Regions from separate parts of the Actinomadura vinacea genome, predicted to be linked through region 2. Evidence: predicted binding sites of a transcription regulator. Region 2 holds the regulator's gene; each other region holds the start of a gene.
The links. The regulator LexA, encoded in region 2, represses DNA repair genes until DNA is damaged. The targets are predictions, from matches to a motif close to TCGAACANNTGTTCGA.
Positions count from the first base shown of each region.

Region 1 (5,874 bases), on a different contig from region 2:
TCCCGCGCGAGACGTCGCGGCTGTCACAGAAGTAGTCCGAAACGACCCGGTACCCGCCCTTGGTCTTCCCGACCGCGGGGGCGTAACGGTCCACACACCAGGCGGTGGTGGTCTTCGAACCGCACGCTGCGACGGTCAGCGACAGCGCGCCGACCATCCCGATCTTGACGGCCCGGGAGCTGAGCCGGCGCTTCTGTTCCTGTGGGGGCAAGGCGAACACGTCCTTCGAAACGAGGCGATTTGCAGCCGATCGGTTCCACGGCACGGAGCGCACGCGCCCTTACGGAATGGGAACTCTCGGTTGCGAGGCCATAGCTTAGGGGTGGTCGATCCTCGGACGGAAGGGACACGCTTCCCGTTCCCGCCAGGACGGATCAATATGGCGGGAGGGGTCAGTCGGGGACCGGAAGATGGGCGTACAAGTCCATCGGGTCCACGGTGGAGGGCAGGTCGCTGACCTGGCCGTCGCCCACCTCCACCACGCGCCATTCGCCGTCCTCCCGGCGCGCCAGGTCGGTCGTTATGAAACGGCAACCGAGCGCCCGGACGGAAGGGGCCACCGAATCCAGCCGCGGGTCGGGCTCCAGCTCCGGGCTGTCGGGGTGGGGACCCACCAGGGCGGGCTCGCCGTCCACCCACCACACGCGCGCCTCGCCCTCCCCGTCATACGGCTCGTACTCCCGCACGACCACGCCGCCCGCCAGGAACTCGTCCTGCAACGCGATCATCTTGGCCACGACACCGCGCAGCAGGGCGAGGTTCTTCACGTCCGGGACGAAACACGCCTCGTTCCACTCGTGCTTACGGGACTTCACGTAATCCTTGACGACCCCTGGCCCGCCCCTGAGGGGGCGCACCAGCTCCCCCAGGTCACCCGGGTCCTCGCCAGGGGAGAGGGGGCGCCACACGCTCTGCGGCGTCAGCCCCGCGAAGGTGTCGTGCCAGCCCGGCAGTTCATGTGCCCGTTGGTAATCGTCCGGGTGCGTGAGCAGCAGAGTTCCGCGACGCTTCAAGAAGCCGGCCATCGCCGCGTACTCGGCGCTCGTCAGCATCCAGCCCCGGTACCAGACGGGTCCCAGATCACGCGGAACGGCCCGTACCGCCGCCTCGACGTCGCCGTGCTGCAGCGCGTCGTGATCGATCAGGGCGATCTCGCCGTAGTGGTCCCGCACCGCGGCGGCCTCGCGGGCGAAGTGGGGGTCAACGCGCCGGGGGCGGAGCGGGTCGACGCAGAAGAGGACGGTCAGCGTCATGATGGAACCCTCCGTGGACGGCGCCAGCGTACGGGTCTTGAGTGTCGCCCGCACGGAGATTCCCGGGCAAATCCGCGGCCACGACCATGATCGAACGGATGTTCGGTAAAGTCGTGGGGTCGGGAACTGTCGGTGGCTCCCCGTAGCGTCGCCTCCGACACCGCAACGACGGAAAAAGGGACGGACACCTCATGGCAGCGAACGACCGCGAGAAGGCTCTCGAGACCGCACTGGCCCAGATCGAACGGCAGTTCGGCAAGGGCTCGGTCATGCGGATGGGCGAGGAGGCGCGACCGCCGGTCGAGGTGATCCCCACCGGCTCCATCTCGCTCGACATCGCGCTGGGCATCGGCGGCCTGCCGCGCGGCCGCGTGGTCGAGGTCTACGGGCCGGAAGGCTCCGGCAAGACCTCCATCGCGCTGCACGCGGTGGCCAGCGTCCAGAAGAAGGGCGGCATCGCGGCGTTCGTCGACGCCGAGCACGCCCTCGACCCCGAGTACGCCCGCAAGCTCGGCGTCGACATCGACGCCCTGCTGGTCTCCCAGCCCGACACCGGCGAGCAGGCGCTCGAGATCACCGACATGCTGATCCGCTCCGGCGCGATCGACATCGTCGTCATCGACTCGGTGGCGGCCCTGGTGCCGCGCGCCGAGATCGAGGGCGAGATGGGCGACAGCCACGTGGGCCTCCAGGCCCGGCTGATGTCCCAGGCGCTGCGCAAGCTCACCGGCGCGATCAACCAGACCCGCACCACCGCGGTCTTCATCAACCAGCTCCGCGAGAAGGTCGGCGTGATGTTCGGCTCCCCGGAGACCACCACCGGCGGCCGCGCGCTGAAGTTCTACGCCTCCGTCCGGCTCGACGTGCGCCGGATCGAGACCCTTAAGGACGGCACCGAGGCGGTCGGCAACCGGGTCCGCGTCAAGGTGGTCAAGAACAAGATGGCCCCGCCCTTCCGTGTCGCCGACTTCGACCTGCTCTACGGCCAGGGCATCTCCCGCGAGGGCGGGCTGATCGACCTCGGTGTCGAGCACGGCTTCGTCCGCAAGTCCGGCGCCTGGTACACCTACGACGGCGACCAGCTCGGCCAGGGCAAGGAGAACGCCCGCAACTTCCTCAAGGGCAACCCCGACATGGCCGACGAGATCGAGAAGAAGATCAAGGAGAAGCTGGGCATCGGCCCCAAGCTCGACAAGGAGGCCGAGCCGGCCCCGGCCGCCAGCACCCCGCCCCCGGCGGCCGCGCCCGCGACCACCTCCCGTGCCGCCTCGACCACCACCGCCCGCAAGGCCAAGACCCCCAAGCCGGGAGACTCCTGAGGAAGGGTGCTTCCTGACAGTGATTCCGCCGACCAGGGTGACTCTTGACGAAGGTTGGGGAATGATCTCGTCCGCAGGGCGGCGGCGCCCTATCCGTCACCGGCCGCCGGCCGGTGCACGGACCTTCCCCGATGGCGCCGCCGCTCCACTGGACCCGGGCGGTCACCCATGACCCGCCCGCCCAATCCCTGGTCGGCCGACGACCCGCCCGAACGGGAGGAGCCCCTCCCCTGGGAGGCTGCTCAGGAACCGGCCACCAACCCCTTCATCACCGACTGGTCTCGCAACGCCTGGACCACAGCGGACGAGCCGAGCGGCACCCCACCCGGCCACGCGGCCTCTTCCAGCACGCCGCCCCTGCCCGAAACCAAGCCCGACCCCGGCGAAAACTCGGAGACATCCGCTGGGCCGTCCGAAGGCGAGGTTTCTGCGCCCCGTAAGCCTGATCCCCCGGCTGCGGAGGGGCGTGACTCGGTCTCGCCCGGGACTCGCGAAGACGCGCAGGGGGCCGCGGGGGAGTCCAAGGAGATGGTTTCCCCGCCCAATGGGGCTGGGCCTCCCTTCGAGGGGGCGGGCGACTCGACCTTGCGGGCGGCTGCGGGGCTGCGTGAAGAGGAGGGGACGGCGGTCCGCTCGGGTGCGGTGAAGGCGCGCGAAGGTCGGCGGAGGGGCGATAGGGGGCGCTCTAGTCGGGCCGAGGGCGATGGTGAACGGGGGCGGCGTGAGGACCCGGAGAAGTGGGCGCGGGAGGTTTGCCTGCGGCTGCTTGAGCGTGGGCCCCGGACGCGGGCTCAGTTGGCCGAGGCATTGCGGCGCAAGGACGTCCCGGACGAGGTGGCCGAGCAGGTGCTCGGCAGGTTCACCGAAGTCGGCCTGATCGACGACGAGGCGTTCGCGCAGGCGTGGGTGCAGTCGCGGCACACCGGGCGAGGGTTGGCCAGGCGGGCGCTGGCGGTCGAGCTGCGGCGGCGGGGGGTGGCCGAGGAGACCGTCAGTGATGCGGTGGAGACCCTCGACGACGAGCAGGAGGAGGAGACCGCGCGGCGGCTGATCGCCCGGAAGGCGGCGGCCACACGCGGTGTGGAGCCGGCCAAGCGGACGCGGCGGCTGGTCGGCGTGCTGGCGCGCAAGGGGTATCCGCCGGGGCTGGCCTACCGGGTCGTGCGCGAGGTCCTCGAAGAGGAGGGCGCCGAGGTCGAGGAGCTCCCGGACGGAGTGGAGTTCGACTGAGGGTGACGGCGGGGCGACACGCCGGGGAATGACCGGGGTGCCTGACGCCGGGGCGGGTCTTCCCTGACTGTGATCGGGCAGGTCACGGGCTTACGTGGGGCGGTAAGGGGTTCCTCACGCATCGGCGCGGTTAGTCCGGAATGCCCGGGGTTTGCTTGCTCATTACCTCCATGCCGCTTACCGTTACGGCAGTGAGGAGTTACTCCGCGCACCGCGGATTGTCATACGACCGACCTTTTTCGCACAGCTGAGGGGCATAGAGGACAGACGTTGGCCTACCTCGGAGGAGGGGCCGGGTGCGGTTCGCCGCGGCCTGGCGGTTCCATCACCGAGTGCAGGTCGAATGACGCCACGGGCGGTTCCGCGCAGTGCCCGACGACTGGGTCAGGCCCGGGGCGCTGCCGTGCCGTGCCCTGTGGCCGGGTGTGCGGCGGTCCGCCGGGACGCGGGTAAATCCTCGCAGAGCAGGGCTTCGATCCCCGACGGGGCCCGCGAGCGAGGAAGAGGTCTGCCTCATGGAGAGCGTCCTGCTGGGTGCCGCGCTACTGGTGACCCTGGTCGCTCTCGTGATCGTGGTGCTGCGCCGCCCAGGCGTGCCCGCGGGCCCCGACAAGGGCGAACTCGACCAGGCGCAGTGGGACGCCGACGAGATCAAGGCCGCGGCCCGGACGCAGGCCCAGCAGATCCTCGCCGAGGCCGAGGCGGAGGCGCAGCGGATCGGCAGCGCCACGCGCGGCGATCTGGAGGAGGAGGCCCGCGGCGTCCGCGAGGACCTGCGCACCCTGCGCGAGGACCTGGAGCGCAGGGAGGCCCGCCTCGCCGAACGCGAACAGCGACTGGACGGCGAGGTCCGGCGCCTGGAGGAGTGGTCCGGCCGCCTCGCCGAGACCAAGCGGTCGCTGGAGACCCGCCGCGGTGAGCTGGGCGAGCTGGAGGAGGAGCGCCGCCAGGTCCTCGAACGCGCCGCCGGCCTCACCACCGAGGAGGCCAAGAGCGAGCTGGTCGCCGTCCTGGAGAACCAGGCCAAGCGGGAGGCCATCCCGATCACGCGGGAGATCGAGAACGCGGCCCGGGCGGAGGGCGAGAAGCGCGCCCGCAAGATCGTGACGCTGGCGATCCAGCGGGTGGCCAGCGAGCAGACCGCCGAGTCGGTGGTGTCGGTGCTGCACCTGCCCGGCGACGAGATGAAGGGCCGCATCATCGGCCGTGAGGGCCGCAACATCCGCGCGTTCGAGTCGACCACCGGGGTCAACCTGATCATCGACGACACGCCCGAGGCGGTCCTGCTGAGCTGCTTCGACCCGGTCCGCCGGGAGGTGGGCCGGCTCACCCTGGAGAAGCTGGTGCTGGACGGCCGGATCCACCCGCAGCGGATCGAGGAGGTCTACGAGCGCAGCCGCGCCGACGTCGAGCAGCTGTGCGTCCGGGCCGGCGAGGACGCCATCGTCGAGCTGGGCGTCACCGAGATGCATCCCGAGCTGATCACGCTCCTCGGCCAGCTGCGCTACCGCACCTCCTACGGCCAGAACGTGCTCAAGCACCTGATCGAGTCGGCGCACATCGCCGGGATCATGGCCGCCGAGCTGCGGCTGCCGGTCGAGCTCGCCAAGCGCTGCACGCTGCTGCACGACATCGGCAAGGCGCTCACCCACGAGGTCGAGGGCAGCCACGCGCTGATCGGGGCCGAGATCGCGCGGCGGTACGGGGAGCATGAGGACGTCGTGCACGCGATCGAGGCGCACCACAACGAGGTCGAGGTGCGTACGGTCGAGGCGGTCCTCACGCAGGCCGCCGACGCCATCAGCGGCAGCCGCCCGGGCGCGCGCCGCGAGTCGCTGGAGGCCTACGTCAAGCGGCTGGAACGGCTGGAGGAGATCGCCCGCGACAAGCACGAGGGCGTGGAGAAGGTGTTCGCGATGCAGGCCGGGCGGGAGATCCGCGTCATGGTCAAGCCCGACTCGGTCGACGACATCCAGGCCCAGGTGATCGCCCGCGACATCGCCAAGCAGGTGGAGAGCGAGCTCACCTACCCCGGCCAGATCCGCGTCACGGTCGTCCGGGAGTCCCGCGCG
Region 1 is NZ_BAAARW010000048.1:69,123-74,996, forward strand. It holds gene ABD340_RS46045 (hypothetical protein) at 1-211, opposite strand, end outside; gene ABD340_RS46050 (ATP-grasp domain-containing protein) at 393-1,253, opposite strand; gene recA (recombinase RecA) at 1,445-2,572, shown strand; gene ABD340_RS46060 (regulatory protein RecX) at 3,215-3,802, shown strand; gene rny (ribonuclease Y) at 4,318-5,874, shown strand, end outside.
Region 1: a site for LexA is predicted at 1,344-1,359, ahead of recA (recombinase RecA). Genes of this name have one in related genera too.

Region 2 (5,874 bases):
GACCCCGAGTACTACCGGTGGACCCAGTGGCTGTTCCTGCGCTTCTACGAGCGCGGGCTGGCCTACCGCAAGGGCGGCCAGGTCAACTGGTGCCCCAACGACCAGACCGTGCTGGCCAACGAGCAGGTCGTCGGCGGCCACTGCGAGCGCTGCGGCGCCCTGGTCGAGCGCCGCGTGCTCACCCAGTGGTACTTCAAGATCACCGACTACGCGGACCGGCTCCTGGACGACATGAAGCAGCTGGAGGGCAAGTGGCCCGACCGGGTCCTGCTCATGCAGCGCAACTGGATCGGCCGCTCCACCGGCGCCGACGTCCACTTCGTCATCGAGGGCCGGGACGAGCCCGTCACCGTCTACACCACCCGTCCCGACACCCTGTACGGCGCGACGTTCATGGTCGTCGCGGCCGACGCCGCGCTGGCCGAGGAGATCTGCGCCCCCGAGGAGCGCGCCGCGTTCGAGGCCTACCGCGACGAGGTCTCCCGCGAGTCCGAGATCGAGCGGCTGTCCACCGAGCGCGACAAGACCGGCGTCTTCCTGGGCCGGTACGCGATCAACCCGGTCAACGGCGAGCGCATCCCGATCTGGGCCTCCGACTACGTGCTGGCCGAGTACGGCCATGGCGCGATCATGGCGGTGCCCGCGCACGACCAGCGCGACCTGGACTTCGCGCTGAAGTTCGGCCTGCCGGTGCGGGTGGTCGTCGACACCGGCGAGCCCGACCCGGCCGAGACCGGCGTGGCCACCGCGGGCGACGGCCGCATCGTCAACTCCGACCCGATCGACGGTCTGGCCAAGGCCGACGCGATCGCCCGGATCACCGAGATCCTGGCCGAGAAGGGCCTGGGCCGGGCCGCGGTCAACTTCCGGCTGCGCGACTGGCTGCTCTCCCGCCAGCGCTTCTGGGGCTGCCCGATCCCGATCGTGCACTGCGAGGCGTGCGGCGAGGTCCCGGTGCCCGACGACCAGCTGCCCGTCCGGCTGCCCGACGACCTGCGCGGCGCCGACCTGGCGCCCAAGGGCGCCTCGCCGCTGGCCGCCGCGTCCGGCTGGGTCAACGTGGACTGCCCCAAGTGCGGCGGTCCGGCCAAGCGCGACACCGACACCATGGACACCTTCGTCGACTCGTCCTGGTACTACTTCCGCTACTGCTCGCCCGGCTACACCGAGGGCCCGTTCGACGTCGAGCAGGTCCGCAAGTGGATGCCCATCGACCAGTACACCGGGGGCGTGGAGCACGCCATCCTGCACCTGCTCTACAGCCGGTTCTTCACCAAGGTCCTGTACGACATGGGCATGGTGGACTTCACCGAGCCGTTCACCCGCCTGCTGAACCAGGGCCAGGTCATCCTGAACGCCAAGGCGATGTCGAAGTCGCTGGGCAACATGGTCGACCTGGGCGAGCAGATCGACCGGTTCGGCGTCGACGTCGTCCGGCTGGCCATGCTGTTCTCCGGCCCGCCCGAGGACGACATCGACTGGGCCGACGTGTCGCCGCACGGCATGTCCAAGTTCCTGTCCCGGGTGCACCGCATCGCCACCGAGGTCACCGCCCCGGTCGGCGCCGACCCCGCGGCCGGCTCGGACGAGCTGCGCCGGGTCACCCACCGCACCGTCGAGGAGGCCACCGCGCTGGTCGAGGTGCGCCGGTTCAACGTGGCGATCTCGCGGATCATGGAGCTGGTCAACGCCACCCGCAAGGCGATCGACGGCGGGCCCGGCGGGTCCGACCCGGCCGTGCGGGAGGCCGCCGAGACCATGGCGATCATGCTGTCGCTGTTCGCGCCGTACACCGCGGACGAGGCGTGGGAGCTGCTGGGCCGCACCGCCCCGGTCGCGACCGCGGGCTGGCCCGCGGCCGACCCGGCGCTGCTGGTGCAGGAGTCGGTCACCTGCGTCGTCCAGGTCGCCGGCAAGGTCCGCGACCGGCTGGAGGTCGCGCCGGGGATCGGCGAGGGCGAGCTGGAGAGCCTGGCGCTGTCCTCGGAAAAGATCAAGGATGCGCTGGGCGGGCGGGAGATCCGCAAGGTGATCGTCCGCGCCCCGAAGATCGTCAACATCGTCCCGGCCTGACCCGCGCACGCGCCACGGGCGCGGCGCCCGCTTTCCGCCAGGTCAGGAAGTCGGTGCCCCCGGTGGCAGGTGCCAGGGGCGCACCGGCGTCCTCCTGACCGTCCTCCCACCGTGCCCGCTCGGGCGCTGGGCCGCCGTCCGCGCGGACGGCGGCCCGGGTTTCCGGGCCGCCGTCCGCGCGGGGAGCGTGCGGATCACATCTTGCGGAGGACGGCCACGACGCGGCCCAGCACGGACGCCTCGTCGCCGGGGATGGGCTCGTAGGCCGGGTTCTGCGGCATCAGCCAGATGTGGCCGTCACGGCGCTTGAACGTCTTCACCGTCGCCTCGCCCTCGATCATGGCGGCGACGATGTCGCCCTGCTCGGCCACCGGCTGCTGGCGGACCACGACCCAGTCGCCGTCGGCGATCGCGGCGTCGATCATCGAGTCGCCGGTCACCTTGAGCAGGAAGTGGGTGCCCTCGCCGACCAGCTGCTTGGGCAGGGTGAAGACGTCCTCCACCGCCTCCTCGGCCAGGATCGGGCCGCCGGCGGCGATCCGGCCGACCAGCGGCACGTACGCGGGCGCCGGGCGGGTGGAGGTGTCGGCGGTCGCGGCGGCCTCGTAGGCCTCGTCCTCGGTGCGGACGGGGGTGGCGCCCGGCACCCGGACCTCGACCGCGCGCGGCCGGTTGGGGTCGCGGCGCAGGAAGCCCTTGCGCTGCAGGGCGCGGAGCTGGTGCGACACGCTGGAGGTGCTGGTCAGCCCGACCGCTTCCCCGATCTCGCGCATGGACGGCGGGTAGCCGCGGCGCTGGACGGAGTCGCGGATCACCTCGAGCACCATGCGCTGCCGCTGGGTGAGCCCGCTCTCGTCCATCGGGCCGTCGGGCAGCTCCCGGACCTTGCTCATCGCTCGTCGCCTCCCCGGCGCTGGGATCCGTCACTCCTTGTCATGGCACGCTATCGCGTCCGGAGCCGATGATCAAACAATTGTTCGAAGAAAGTACTCGCGTTTCGTCGTCTCCGTGCTGTACAACATCGTACAGGCGTTCGATCGAAAATGTATTCGAGTAGAACGTGCGGTTCGGGTTCACGGCTTGATCCAGGGAGGGCCGAGATGGCGGGTTCGCTCAACGGGCGACATTCCGGAAGGAAAGCCACGGAGCCGCCGCTGCGGCTGACCCGGAGGGGCCGCGCCGTATTGATCGGATTCATCGCCGCCGTGCTGCTGGTGCTGTTCTGGCTGACGGCGGCGCTCGGCGCGAACGCGGGCGGGGCGGGCGGCGGCGCGCCTCCCGAGGGCGCGTCCGGGCGCGGCGAGACCGTGGTGGTCGAGCCCGGCGAGACGCTGTGGGACATCGCCCGCCGCGACGATCCCGAGGGCGACCCGCGGGTCACGGTGCGCCGCATCGCCGATCTCAACGGCCTGTCCGACGCGATCGTCCAGCCCGGCCAGCACCTGCGCATGCCCGCCCGCTGACCCCGCCCGCCGGCAAAGAATGCCGCGCGGGTGTGTAGAGATCCGTGTGCCCGCTCCGACCTCCTCGCGAAAGGCGCCCGACGGGGGCGCCGCGGAGGAGGGTCTCATGGACGCGACCGCGAGGGCGGGACGGCGTGAATGGGCGGGGCTGGGCGTGCTCGCCCTGGCCGCCCTGCTGGTGTCGATCGATGTCTTCGTCCTGCTGCTGGCGCTCCCGCGGCTGAGCGCCGAGCTGGGCGCCGGGGCGACCGAGCAGCTGTGGATCATGGACGTGTACGGCTTCCTGCTGTCCGGGTTCCTGATCACGATGGGCGGCCTGGGCGACCGGATCGGGCGCCGCCGGCTGCTGCTGGCCGGGGCGGCCGCGTTCGGCGTCGCGTCGGTGGCGGCGGCGTACGCGACGAGCCCCGGGATGCTGATCGCGGCGCGGGCGCTGCTGGGCGTCGCCGGCGCCGCCCTGGCGCCCTCGACGCTGTCGCTGATCGGCACGATGTTCCGCGATCCGCGGCAGCGGTCGCTGGCGATCGGCGTGTGGATGGGCTGCTTCATGGGCGGCGCTGCGCTCGGGCCGATCGCCGGCGGGATGCTGCTGGAGCACTTCTGGTGGGGGTCGGTGTTCCTCATCGGCGTGCCCGCCATGGTCCTGCTGCTGGTCTTCGGCCCGGTGCTGCTGCCCGAGCGCCGCGAGCCGGGCGCGGGCCGGATCGACCTGGCCAGCGTGCTGCTGTCGCTCGCGGCGATCCTGCCGATCGTCTACGGGCTCAAGGAACTGGCCCGCGGCGGCCCGGAGCCGCTCCCGGTGGCGGCGGCGGTGGCCGGGGTGCTGGTGGGCGCGGGTTTCGTCCGGCGGCAGCGGCGGCTCGGCGATCCGCTGATCGACCTGCGCCTCTTCGGTGACCGGGAGTTCTGCGCGGCGCTGGCCGGGATGATGGCGGCGACCCTGTTGATGGGCTCGATCATGATGTTGCTGACCCAGCACCTGCAGCTCGTCCAGGGGCTGTCGCCGCTGCGCGCGGCGGTGTGGATGCTGCCCGCGCTCGCCGCGAACATGGTGGGCTTCCAGGTGTCGCCGGTGCTGGCCCGCCGGTTCCGTCCCGCCCCGCTCATCGCCGCGGGCCTGGCCGTGTCGGTGTGCGGGCTGCTGGCGCTCACCCAGGTCGGCACGGAGCCCGGCCCGGCGACCCTGATCGCCGGCTGGGCGCTGATCGGGCTGGGCGGCGGCCCGCTGGTCACGCTGGCCACCGATCTGGTCGTCGGTTCCGTGCCGCCGGCGAAGGCCGGCTCGGCCGCGGCGCTGAACGAGACCAGCGGCGAGTTCGGCTACGCGCTGGGCATCGCGATCCTGGGCAGCCTCGGCACGGCCCTGTACCGCGCGCGGGTGGAGGTTCCGGCGGGTGCGGGAGAGGCCAAGGAGAGCCTGTCCGGCGCCGTCTCGGCCGCGGCGGGCCTGCCGGGCCCGGCGCGGGACGCGCTGCTCGACTCCGCCCGCACCGCGTTCACGGGCGGACTGCACGTCGTCGCGCTGGCCTGCGCCGTCCTGCTGGCGGGCATGGCCGTCCTGATGGCCGTGATGCTTCGCCGCGTGCCGCCGATCGGCGCGGAGCCCGTCCAGGATCGGCCAGAGCCCGAACCTGCCCTGATCAAGTGAGAGGTGCCGCCATGCTGCAGAAGAGAATTCAGGACGCCGTCGACCGGATGATCGAAACCGGGACGGAGACCGGGATGCAGGTGTCGGTGTACCGGCATGGGGAGCCGATCGCCGAGGTGGCGGCCGGTGCCTGTCCGCCCGCGCGGTGGCCCGCGTGTACGCGGCGCTGCTGGACGAGGTCGACGGGGTGCGCCTGGTGTCGCCGGAGCGGCTGCGCGAGCTGTCGGCCCCGGCCTTCGAGGGCGTGGACGAGGTGATGGGCTCCCCGGCGACGTGGGCGCTGGGATACCCGCTGGGGCCGCTCGGGCCGGACCGTCCGGGGGTGTTCGGGATGCCGGGCATCGGCGGGAGCGCAGCGTTCGCGGACCCGGCGACGGGGACGGCGTTCGCGGTGACCAAGAACCGCTTCAACCCCTTGGAGGCGGGCGCCGTCGAGGAGATCGCGGCCCTCGTCCTGCCGCGCTGACGCGAGTGGTTTGTGGTGTTTTGGTGGTGGCTGTGGCCGACACGCCCGACGGGGCGCGGGAGGCTCGATGTGACCAGGGTCTACGTGCGAGGGGTGCGGTCCAGGTTGCGCGTGCCCCCGGATCCTCGTACGGTTGACCACAACATCTAGTGGTCACATGAATGTCATTAACCATAAGTTGTGTTCTTGTGGTCATTGGTTTTCTGGGTGCAAGGGGAAGGAGG
Region 2 is NZ_BAAARW010000011.1:58,832-64,705, forward strand. It holds gene leuS (leucine--tRNA ligase) at 1-2,073, shown strand, start outside; gene lexA (transcriptional repressor LexA) at 2,268-2,966, opposite strand; gene ABD340_RS12030 (LysM peptidoglycan-binding domain-containing protein) at 3,174-3,536, shown strand; gene ABD340_RS12035 (MFS transporter) at 3,643-5,184, shown strand; partial or broken gene ABD340_RS12040 (serine hydrolase) at 5,243-5,650, shown strand.

Region 3 (5,874 bases), on a different contig from region 2:
GCGCTGCCCGGCGCGCACTGCGGCGTCCTCGTCCTGCACAGCGTGATCTCCGGCTGCTGGTTCCGCTGGTACGAGGCGGCCGAGCTGCGCCGCGACGTGTTCGTCACCGCCGAGGACGGCGTGGTGGTCGACCAGGGCGACCGGCTGCCGGTCGAGGCCCCGTTCTGGAAGGCCATCGACGACGGCGCACCGGACGTGCCGCTGCCGTTCGACCCCGAGGAGTTCGGGCTGGCGCTGGCGGGTGCCCACATGTTCGGCCGCGGCATCGCCGACCGCGGCGACGACGGCTTCCTGCCCCTGGAGCTCCCACTGCGCCGTTTCAAGCTCTCCTGACCCCCGCGCTCCCGCGAGGCGCGGGGGCGGGAGGGGGAAGACACGCCCATTCCGGGAACGTTGTAACCAACGTCTAGGGTTGTCCGAGACTGATCTCCCGGAAGGTTCCACGTGACTGCTGCTGTGCCCACCATCGGGGTTCTCGCCTTGCAAGGCGACGTACGCGAACACTCCAGGGCCCTGGAGGGCGCCGGGGCGCGGACGGTGCCCGTGCGCCGCGCCGAGGAGCTGGAGAGCGTGGACGCGCTGGTCGTCCCCGGCGGCGAGTCCACCACGATGTGGCGGCTGGCGCGGACGTTCGAGCTGCTGGAACCGCTGCGCAAGCGGATCGAGGCGGGGATGCCCGCCTACGGCTCCTGCGCCGGCATGATCATGCTGGCCGACCGGATCCGGGACGGCGCGGACGGGCAGGAGACGATCGGCGGCATCGACATGACGGTGCGCCGCAACGCCTTCGGCCGCCAGGTCGACTCGTTCGAGGCCGAGGTGCCGCTGACCGGCGTCGACGGCGCGCCCTTCCACGCGGTCTTCATCCGGGCGCCCTGGGTGGAGTCGGTGGGCGCGGGCGTGGAGATCCTCGGTCGCGCCGAGAGCGGCCCGAACATCGGTAGGATCGTCGCCGTCCGCCAAGGCCGCCTCATGGCGACCGCGTTCCACCCCGAACTGACGGGCGACCACCGCGTGCACCACTACTTCGCCGATCTGGTGCGCCGGGCGATGGAGGAGGAGTAAGAGGATGTCCGGCCATTCCAAATGGGCGACGACCAAGCACAAGAAGGCGGCTCTCGACGCCAAGCGGGGCAAGCTCTTCGCCAAGCTGATCAAGAACGTCGAGGTCGCCGCGCGGACCGGCGGCGGTGACCCCGACGCCAACCCGACGCTGTACGACGCCATCTTCAAGGCGAAGAAGAACTCCGTCCCCAACGACAACATCGAGCGCGCGCGCAAGCGCGGCGCCGGCGAGGAGGCCGGGGGCGCCGACTGGCAGAACATCACCTACGAGGGCTACGCCCCCGGCGGGGTGGCGCTGCTGGTCGAATGTCTGACCGACAACCGCAACCGCGCCGCCTCCGAGGTGCGCGTCGCGCTCACCCGCAACGGCGGCTCGCTGGCCGACCCGGGCTCGGTGTCCTACCTGTTCAACCGGAAGGGCGTGGTGATCGTCCCGAAGGCGGGCACCAGCGAGGACGACATCATGCTGGCCGTCCTGGACGCCGGTGCCGAGGAGGTCAACGACCTCGGCGACAACTTCGAGGTCGTCTCCGAGGCGGGCGACCTGACCGCCGTCCGCACCGCGCTGCAGGAGGCCGGCATCGACTACGAGTCGGCCGACTCCAGCTGGCTGCCCAGCGTGTCGGTGCCGCTGGACGAGGAGAACGCCAAGAAGGTCTTCCGCCTGATCGAGGCGCTGGAGGACTCCGACGACGTCCAGGACGTCTACGCCAACTTCGACGTCAGCGACGAGGTCATGGCCGCCCTCGACTAGCCGTAGGGTCGGGATCATGGAAATCCGGGTGCTGGACGCCGCGGGGCTCGACGCCACCCGCGACCTGCGTTCCCAAGGGTTCGGGGCGCTTCCGGACGGCCAGTGGGCTCAGATCATCCGGCTCGCGGGCCACACGCTGCGCGGGGGCCGCCAGTTCGCCGGCTACGAGGACGGCCGCCCGGTGGCGACCGCGCGGATCCACGACCTGCCGCAGTGGTGGCATGGCCGTCCCGTCTCCATGGGCGGCGTCGGCGGGGTCGTCGTGGCCCCCGAGGCCCGCGGCCGGGGGGTCGGCCGCCGCCTGATGACCGAGGTGCTGGAGCGCTGCACCGCGTTCGGGCACGCCCTGTCGGTCCTCTATCCGGCGACCACGCCGCTTTACCGTTCGCTGGGCTGGGAGCACGCGGGCTCCCTGCACCGGGCCGGGCTCCCGGCCGAGGCGCTGCGCGAGGTCCGGGCGGACGCCTCCGTCGGAGTGCGCCGCGCGGGCCCCGACGACGCCGCCGAGGTGGCCGAGGTCATCCGCCGGGTGCACCGCGACGCGGGCCACTGCGGGCCGATCGACTGGGGCGAGAAGGCCTGGCGGATCTACCTCGCCGACCGGGACGTCTACCACTACCTGGCCGAGGACGGCTTCCTCGCCTACCACTGGGGCGAGGGAAACCGCTCCCTGGAGGTCGAACTGCTGGTCGCGGCCTCGGAGGCGACGCTGCGGGCGCTGTGGGCGCTCGTCGGGACCGGCTCGTCGATCGTGCCAACCGTGTACGCGAACGTGGCGCCGCACGACCCGGTCTTCTGGCTGACCAGGGAACGGACCTCCGAGGAGGTCCAGCGGACCCGCTGGATGCTGCGCGTGCTCGACGCCCCGGCCGCGGTCGAGGCGCGCGGCTTCCCGCCCGGCGTGTCGGCCGAGGCGGCCCTGGAGATCGACGATCCGCAGCTCCCGGCCAACACCGGTTCCTGGCGGCTCGTCGTGAAGGACGGCACGGGGCGCCTGGAACGCGGCGACGCGGCGGGCCGCCCGGCCGTGCGGGTCGGGGCGCGCGGCCTCGCCGCCCTGTACGGCGGGGTGCCGACGTCCACGCTCCGCGCCACCGGGCTCCTGGAGGGCGACGCGCCCGTCCTGGACGCGGTCTTCGCCGCCGCACCGTTCGCGCTCGACCACTTCTGACCCCGCTGCTGAGACGGCGGGGCCGACACAGCCGCCGCGATGCGCGACGATTGTCCGGCGGGTTCGGTAGCGTGGCGCCCGCCGAACAGATGATCGAAGGAGCGGGCGTTGCGGGTGATGGGCGTGGACCCCGGGCTCACCAGATGCGGCGTCGGCGTGGTCGACGGCGCTCCCGGCACCCCCTTGCGGCTGGTGCGCGTGGAGGTCGTCCGCACCGGCGCCGACGAGGAGATAGCCGCCCGCCTGCTGGGCATCGAGACCGGCATCGCGGCCCTGATGGACGAGCTGCGGCCCGACGCCGTCGCGGTCGAGCGGGTGTTCTCCCAGCACAACGTGCGCACCGTCATGGGCACCGCGCAGGCGGCCGGGGTCGCGATGCTGCTCGCGGCGCGGCGCGGGCTGCCGGTGGCGATGCACACGCCCAGCGAGGCCAAGGCCGCGGTCACCGGCAACGGCCGTGCCGACAAGGCGCAGGTCACCAAGATGGTGACGCGGCTGCTGCGGCTGGAGACCGCGCCCAAGCCCGCCGACGCGGCCGACGCGCTGGCGCTGGCGATCTGCCATGTGTGGCGGGGCGGCGCCCAGGCGCGGCTGCAGGCCGCCCGTTCCAGGACCAGAGGGGGAATGAGGCCGTGATCGCCTTCGTCAGCGGCCGGGTGGCCGCCGCCGGGCCCGACGCCGCCGTCATCGACGTGCACGGTGTCGGGCTGTCGGTGCAGTGCACCCCGGCCACGCTCGCCGGGCTGCGGGTGGGCGAGGAGGCCCGGGTACCGACGTCCATGGTCGTCCGGGAGGACTCGCTGACCCTCTTCGGGTTCGCCGACGACGACGAGCGGTCGGTGTTCGAGCTGCTCCAGACGGCCAGCGGCGTCGGCCCCCGGCTGGCGCTGGCGATGCTGGCCGTGCACTCGCCCGACGCGCTGCGCCGCGCGGTCGCGGCCGAGGACGTCGCGTCCCTCACCAAGGTGCCGGGGATCGGCAAGAAGGGTGCGCAGCGGATCGTGCTGGAGCTGAAGGACCGGCTCGGCGGCCCGGTGGGCGCCGCCGGCGACGCGCCCGCCCAGGTCCGCGCCGAGCCCTGGCGCGAGCAGGTCCAGAACGGCCTGATCAACCTGGGCTGGTCGGCCCGGGACGCCGACGCCGCCGTGGACGCGGTCGCCGCCGACCTCGACGGCGAGACGCCGCCGGTGGCCGTCCTGCTGAAGGCCGCGCTGAAGAGGCTCAGCAAGTGACCGAGCCGATGGACGGGCACGACAGGATCGTCTCGGCGGACGCCGACGGCCCGGAGGAGGAGGTCATCGAGGCCGCGCTGCGGCCCAAGAAGCTCGACGACTTCATCGGCCAGGAGCGGGTGCGCGAGCAGCTGTCCCTGGTGCTGCACAGCGCGCTGCGGCGCGGCCGCACGCCCGACCACGTGCTGCTGTCGGGCGGCCCCGGGCTGGGCAAGACGACCCTCGCGATGATCATCGCGGCGGAGCTGGGGCGGCCGCTGCGGATCTCCTCGGGCCCGGCGATCGAGCGGGCCGGCGACCTGGCGGCCGTGCTGTCCACCCTCTCGGAGGGGGAGGTGCTGTTCCTGGACGAGATCCACCGGATGGCGCGTCCCGCCGAGGAGATGCTCTACATGGCGATGGAGGACTTCCGGGTCGACGTCGTCGTGGGCAAGGGCCCGGGGGCGACCGCGATCCCGCTCGACATCGCCCCGTTCACGCTCGTGGGGGCCACCACCCGGGCGGGCATGCTGCCGGGGCCGCTGCGCGACCGGTTCGGCTTCGTCGCGCACATGGACTTCTACGAGCCCGCCGAGCTGGAGGTGATCGTCCAGCGGTCCGCGCGGCTGCTGGACGTCGAGATCAGCGACGCGGGCGCGGCCGAGGTCGCCGGCCGGTCCCGCGGCACGCCCCGGATCGCCAACCGGCTGCTGCGCCGCGTCCGCGACTACGCGGAGGTGCGGGCCGACGGCGCGGTCGACCTCGAGCTGGCCCGCGCCGCGCTGAAGCTGTACGAGGTCGACGAGCGCGGCCTCGACCGCCTCGACCGGGCCGTGCTGGCGTCGCTGATGCGCAAGTTCGGCGGCGGGCCGGTGGGCTTGTCGACGCTGGCGGTGTCGGTCGGCGAGGAGCCGGAGACGGTCGAGGTCGTGGCCGAGCCCTTCCTGGTCAGGCAGGGACTGCTGGCCCGCACGCCGCGCGGCCGGGTGGCCACCCCGGCGGCGTGGGCGCACCTGGGGCTCACACCGCCCCCCTCGGCCCCGATGGCGGGTACGCTGTTCGCATTGGACGACGATGCCGACCGGCCAGAGCAGTGATCGTCAATGGTGATCACAGAGTGGCGTTCAGCCCGTAACGGCTTGGGAACTTCACGCCGTTCCCGATCGTCACGTCGTTGCCGGTGTCTGGCGTACTCTCTAGACTCCGGGACTTGGTCACCCGTGCCCGGCCCACCGCACCGTCGGCGCCGCCGAAACCGGCGGCAGGCTGGGCGAACCACTTCGGAAGGATGCCCCAGTGATGGGCAGCGACATGATTATTGCGGCGAATCAGAGCAGTAGCGGGGCGTTCAACCTCCTGCTGCTCCTGGCCGTGCCCCTGGTCTTCTATTTCCTGCTGATCCGGCCGCAGAGCAAGCGGCGCAAGGAGCAGCTGCAGATGCAGAACGCCCTGCACCCCGGAGCCCGGGTGATGACGACCAACGGGATGTACGCCGACGTGGTGTCGGTGGACGACGACGGCCTCGTGCTGGAGATCGCCCCCGGCGTCGAGGCCCGGTTCGTCAAGCAGGCCGTGATGCAGGTGGTCACGGAGGGCGACAAGCCCGCCGAGGAGGTCGACCTCACCGAGGACGACGACGAGGACCTGTCCGACGACACCGCCGCCAAGACCGA
Region 3 is NZ_BAAARW010000028.1:75,294-81,167, forward strand. It holds gene ABD340_RS35900 (DUF6928 family protein) at 1-333, shown strand, start outside; gene pdxT (pyridoxal 5'-phosphate synthase glutaminase subunit PdxT) at 445-1,065, shown strand; gene ABD340_RS35910 (YebC/PmpR family DNA-binding transcriptional regulator) at 1,070-1,819, shown strand; gene ABD340_RS35915 (GNAT family N-acetyltransferase) at 1,836-2,990, shown strand; gene ruvC (crossover junction endodeoxyribonuclease RuvC) at 3,099-3,626, shown strand; gene ruvA (Holliday junction branch migration protein RuvA) at 3,623-4,222, shown strand; gene ruvB (Holliday junction branch migration DNA helicase RuvB) at 4,231-5,298, shown strand; gene yajC (preprotein translocase subunit YajC) at 5,501-5,874, shown strand, end outside.
Region 3: a site for LexA is predicted at 3,072-3,087, ahead of ruvC (crossover junction endodeoxyribonuclease RuvC). Genes of this name have one in related genera too.

Region 4 (5,874 bases), on a different contig from region 2:
GTAGGGGCGCCCGGCGAGGATGCGTTCCGTCTCGGCGCCGCTGATGCCGCGCACCTCGCTCAGCGCGACCCGGATGCCGAAGCCGTCCGGGGAGCCGGGGGCGGGTTCGATCCGCCAGGCGGCGGCGGAGTGGTCGACGTCCAGCGGCAGGATCGGGACGCCGAAGTGCCGGGCGTCGTCGAGGATGACCCGCTTGGGGTACATGCCGGGGTCGTGGGTGAGGACGCCCGCGTAGAACGCCGCGGGATGGTGCCGTTTCAGCCAGGCCGACTGGTAGGTGGGGAGGGCGAACGAGGCGGCGTGCGCCTTGCAGAACCCGAACGCGCCGAACGCGGTGAGCGTCTTCCACACCTTCGCGACCGTCGTCTCGTCGTAGCCGCGGTCCAGGGCGCGTTCGCGGAACCATGCGCCGACCTCGGCCTGGCCCCGCTCGTCGGCCAGGGCGCGGCGGGCCGCCTCGGCGTCGGACAGGCCGCAGCCGGTCATGGTGTCGAGGACGCGCAGCACCTGCTCGTGGAACACCACCACCCCGAGGCTCTCCCGCAGCGGCCCGACCAGGTCGGGGTGCGGGTAGACGGGGTCGCGGCGGCCGTGCCGGGCCTCCAGGAACGGCGAGACCATGTCGGAGTTGACCGGCCCGGGGCGGAACAGCGAGATGTCGATGACCAGGTCGCCCATGGTGCGCGGGCGCAGCTTGCCGACCAGCTCGCGCTGCCCGGGCGACTCGATCTGGAAGCAGCCGAGCGTGCGGGACGTGCAGATCATCTCGTAGGTGGCGGCGTCGTCGTGCGGGACGGCCTCCAGGTCGACCCGGCCGCCGCCGGTCCGGTCGATCTCGGCCACCGCGTGCGCCATCGCCGACTGCATCCGCACCCCGAGGACGTCCAGTTTGAGCAGCCCCATGGCCTCGACGTCGTCCTTGTCGAACTGGCTCATCGGGAAGTCGATCATGCTGCGCTCCAGCGGCGTGCGGTCGCGCAGCGTGCTGTTGGACAGCAGGACGCCGCAGGGGTGCATCGCGATGTGGCGAGGCAGGCCGTCGAGCCGCTCGGCGATCCGGAACAGCACCTCCAGCCGCCCGTGCGCCAGGCCGCTCTGCCGCAGCTCGGGCAGGTCGTGCAGGGCGGTGCGGATCTGCCGGGCCCGGACCTGCGGGAACGCCTTGGCGATCGCGTCGATCTCGGCGGGCGGCAGCCCGACCGCGCCGCCCACGTCGCGGATGGCGCTGCGCGCCCGGTAGGTCTCCATCATCGACACGCAGGCGACGTCGTCGGCGCCGAACCGGTCGAACAGCGCCCGGTAGGCGTCCAGCCGCCGCGCCGACTCCACGTCGAGGTCGATGTCGGGCAGGCCGGGCCGGCTGTCGGCCAGGAACCGCTCCATCACCAGGTCGTGCGCGAGCGGGTCGAGGTCGCCGATGCCGAGCAGGTAGTTGACCAGGCTGCCGGCGCCGGAGCCGCGGATGGCGCAGCGGATGCCGAGCGAGCGGATCAGCCGGGCCGCCTCGGCGACGGTGAGGAAGTAGGACGCCAGGCCCTTGCGGGCGATGATGCCCAGCTCGTGCGCCAGCCGCCGGGCCGCCTCCGCGGAGCGCTCCAGCCCGCGCCGCGCCAGCCCCTCCCCGCACCGCGCCACCAGCCGGCCGTGCGGGTCGTCGCCGGTGTCGGGCAGGTGGACGCGGTCCATGCCGAGGTCGCGGCCGGGGTCGAGGGCGCAGCGCTCCGACAGCCGCCGGGTCTCCGCCAGCAGCTCGGGCGCGGCGTCGGCCCCGCAGACCAGCTCCGCGACGCGGCGCATCTGCGGGATCGACTTGAGGTAGGCGTGGCCGGTCTGGTCGTCCAGGTGCCGGCGGTGCAGCGGGGCGAGCCGGCGCGCCACGTCGAGCACCTGCGCGACCGGGTAGTCGGCCGGGTCGAGGTAGCGGACCGCGTTGGCCAGCACCGCCGGGACGCCCGACTCCCGGGCCAGGGCGAGCATCCGCGCCGCGCGGTGGCCCTCCCCCTTGCCGTGGTGGTCGACGATCTCGAGCACCGTCTCGGCGGTCTCCCGCCAGGCCGCCAGCCGTGCGGCGGCCAGGTCGGGACGGCGCATGGCGATGGCGCGTCCCACGTCCGACCGGGGCCCGAGCAGGACCACCAGCCCGTCGGCGTGCGCGCCGACCAGCTCCCTGGTCGTGACGGGCCGGCCGCGCTCCCCCGCCAGGTGCGCCGCGGTGACCAGGCGGCACAGCGAGGCCCATCCGCGCTTGCCGGTGGCGAGCACCACGATCCGCTCCTCGCCCTCCGGCGCGCCGGCCCCGGTGTCGGGCGCGACAGTGAGGTCGGCGCCCAGGACGGGCCGCAGCCCCGCGTCCCGGCACGCCCGCACGTGCTTGACCGCGCCGTACAGGCCGTCGCGGTCGGTGAGGGCGAGGGTCTCCATGCCCAGCTCGGCGGCGCGCGCGGCGAGCGCGCGCGGCGGTGCGACACCGAAGCGCAGCGAGTAGGAGGAGGCGACATGCAGGTGCACGGCGCCTCAATCCCACACCCGGGACAGCATCCACCCTTCGGTGGCCGCGTCGTAGCGCAGCTCGTACACGCCGATCTCCCGGTCGGGCGTCGCCTCGACCCGCCAGAACTCCCGCTCGCCCGTCACCTCCGCCTCCGGCTGCTGTTCGCGCCACCAGTCCCGGGTGGTGACCCAGTGCTCCAGCACCCGCCGGACGCTGTAGAGCCGCCCTCGCCAGACGAACCGGACCGGACGGCCGTCGGTCGTCCAGACCTCGACCGGGTCGCCGAACACGCGCGTCATCTGCCTCCCCCGCCCTCTGCGTCGTGTCGATCACCGCACAGGGGAAGGCATGCGGTCTGTCTCGAACATACGTTCGCAGTCGAGTCTAGGGAAGGCGACCCCCGCGAGGCAAGGCGGGATCACCCCGGGCTTGATCCGCGAATACCCGCGAAAGCCCAGGTCAAACCGGCGATGCCGGACACGCCGGGGCGGCCGCGGAATGGGCGCGCGAGGTGCCGGGACGGCTCAGCCGAGCAGCCGGGCGAGCCGGTCGGCGACGGCCGCGACCTCGCCCACGTCGGCGATCCCGCCCCCCGTCCACAGGTAGCTCCAGCCGTCCCCGGCAGGGGTGGCCACGACCATGGCCCGGCGGCGGGTCCGCGGACCCAGCACGGTCAGCACCGACTCCTCGGGGCCGGCCAGCCGCCACAGCAGGCCGCGGGCCTCGACCTCGTACGCGAGCGCCGCGAGGTGATGGCGCCGGACCTCGGCGAACTCCTGTGCACCGACTACAGCCACGATCATCCGCCTCTGGTGTGAAGCCCGGGCCGTCCGGCGACGTGGGGTATCCGGACGGCGACAACCGGCGACCACCTCCAGCATGCCCGAGACGGGAGATCGCCTCGGGTGTTCCGGGAAGGTGGGCGCACCCACTTCCTGCCCTCACTTTCTGTGATCTGCTCGTTACAAAGGGTCATGACATGCTTACGCCCACCCCCACCTGGCGCCCCACCAGGCACTCCGGCCCGCGGGAGGATGCGCCCGCGTGATACACAACCCCCTATGCGGCGCGAGCTGAAGAAGCGGCGGACCAGGACGGCGCTGGTGGACGCGGCTCTCGACCTCTTCCTCGAACGGGGCTACGAGGCCACCACGATCGACGAGATCGTGGCGGCCGTCGAGGTGTCGCAACGCACCTTCTTCCGCTACTTCGCGACGAAGGAGGACGTGGTCACCGGCTTCCTGGCCGGTTACGACAAGCTCATGGCGGACGCGCTGGCCGCCCGTCCGCCCGACGAGCGGCCCCTCATCGCGCTGTACGAGTCGCTGCGCGCGGTGCTGGCGGCCGTCCACGCCGGCGACCCGGCCGCCGCCGTCCGGTTCCGCAAGGTCCACAAGGTGATCGAGGCCAACCCGCCGCTGATGGCGGCGCAGATGGCGCGGCACTCCGCGGCGGAGGGCCAGTTGGTGAAGCTGATCGCGGAACGGCAGGGCGTCGATCCGGACGCCGACATCCGGCCGCGGCTGCTGGTGGCGTTCCACGTCGCCGCGGCCCGGGTGGCGTTCGAGGACTGCGCGCGCCGCGGCCTCCAGGACGCGGCCGAGATCTCCGCCCGGGTGGAGCGGATCGTGGCGATGGCCCGCGAGGACCTGCCGGGCTGGCTCTGAGCTCACCCATACAAGCACGACATACCAGGACTGCCGCTAAGGTTTGTGGACGATGACCACGCATCTGGGCGAGAACTCCGGGGCCCTGGGGCCGGAGGATCCGCGCGAACTCGGTGACTACCGGCTACTGGCCCGGCTCGGCCGCGGCGGCATGGGCACGGTCTTCCTGGCCGACGACACCTCCGGGAACCACGTCGCCGTCAAGGTGATCAACCCCGAGCTGGCCAGCGAGGACGCCTTCCGGCAGCGGTTCCGGCGCGAGGTGACCGCGGCCCGGCTGGTGCGCCGCTTCTGCACCGCCCCGGTACTGGACGCCGAACTCGACCGCGAACCGCTGTACGTCGTCACCGAGTACATCGAGGGCCCGAGCCTGGAGAGCGCGGTGGCCGAGCGCGGCGCGCTGCGCGGCTCCGACCTGGAGGGCCTGGCGGTCGGGGTGGCGACGGCGCTGGCGGCGATCCACGGCGCGGGGATCGTGCACCGCGACCTCAAGCCCGCCAACGTGCTGCTGTCCGCGACCGGCCCGCGGGTGATCGACTTCGGGATCGCGCGGGCGCTGGACGCCTCCGACGGCCCCACCCGCACCGGGCAGTTCGTCGGCACCCCCAACTACCTGCCGCCCGAACTGCTGCGCGGCGAGGCCGTGACGCCCGCCTCGGACGTGTTCTCGTGGGGCTGCGTGGTGGCCTACGCGGGCACCGGCCACGCCCCGTTCACGGGCAGCACCGTCCCAGAGATCTTCTACCGGGTGGCGCACGACCCGCCCAAGCTGGACGGCCTCGATCCCGCGCTGAAGGACGTGGTCGCCGCCGCGCTCGACAAGGACCCGCGCAACCGCCCCTCGGTGCAGGAGCTGCTGGCCCGGCTGGTCGGGCACGCGCAGGCCGACCCGGAGCGGCTGGCCGAGACCGTCCAGTCGAGCTGGCACGGTCCGGCCGCGGACCCGCCGGGCGCCGGGCCCACCCGCGACGACGTGGTGCAGACTCCGTTGTGGCAGCAGCCGCCCGCGCCGCCGGCCGCGCCGGCCGCGCCGCCGCCCTCGTCCCGGCACGGCCTGCACTGGCGCCTCCCGCACAAGCGCCTGACCATCGGCGGGGCGGCGGTCATGGCCGTGGTGGCGGCCGTCGTGCTCCTGGTCACGGTCCTCGGCTCGGACCCGCCGCCCGAGAAGGTGGCCACCGAGTTCGCCGACGAGTTCTCCGACTCCGACTCGGGCTGGGGCGGCGGCTCCACGTTCACCGGCCAGTACGGGTATAAGGACGGCAAGTACCGCCTGGACACCAACAGCGTCGACCAGTCGCGCGTGCGCTTGGTCCCCAGGGAGCGGGCCGACTCGATGCCGCAGCGGATGCTGGTCACCGCCACCGCCACGGTCGTGCAGGGCGGTCCCGACAGCCGGTACGGCCTGCTGTGCCGGGGCAACGAGAACAGCAGCGCCAAGTGGATGTACGCCTTCCTGGTCCGCAAGGACGGCAAGGGCGCGATGCTGCGCAAGCAGGCCGGTGCGCAGGGCACCAAGGAACTCTCCAACGTCGATGAGGTGCCCGGCTTCAAGGAGAAGGGCCCCAACCGGCTGCAGATCGCGTGCGAGCCCGGCAAGGACCACAAGGAGATCAAGCTGCGGTTCTGGGTGAACGGCGAGCTGGTGCTCGACCACACCGACACCGACCGTCCGCTGTCGCACGGCTGGGCCGGGTTGATCATCGAGCGGGGCGG
Region 4 is NZ_BAAARW010000023.1:53,460-59,333, reverse strand. It holds gene ABD340_RS30980 (DNA polymerase III subunit alpha) at 1-2,508, opposite strand, end outside; gene ABD340_RS30975 (DUF6504 family protein) at 2,515-2,790, opposite strand; gene ABD340_RS30970 (hypothetical protein) at 3,016-3,288, opposite strand; gene ABD340_RS30965 (TetR family transcriptional regulator) at 3,553-4,158, shown strand; gene ABD340_RS30960 (serine/threonine-protein kinase) at 4,211-5,874, shown strand, end outside.
Region 4: a site for LexA is predicted at 2,852-2,867, ahead of ABD340_RS30975 (DUF6504 family protein). Genes of this name have one in related genera too.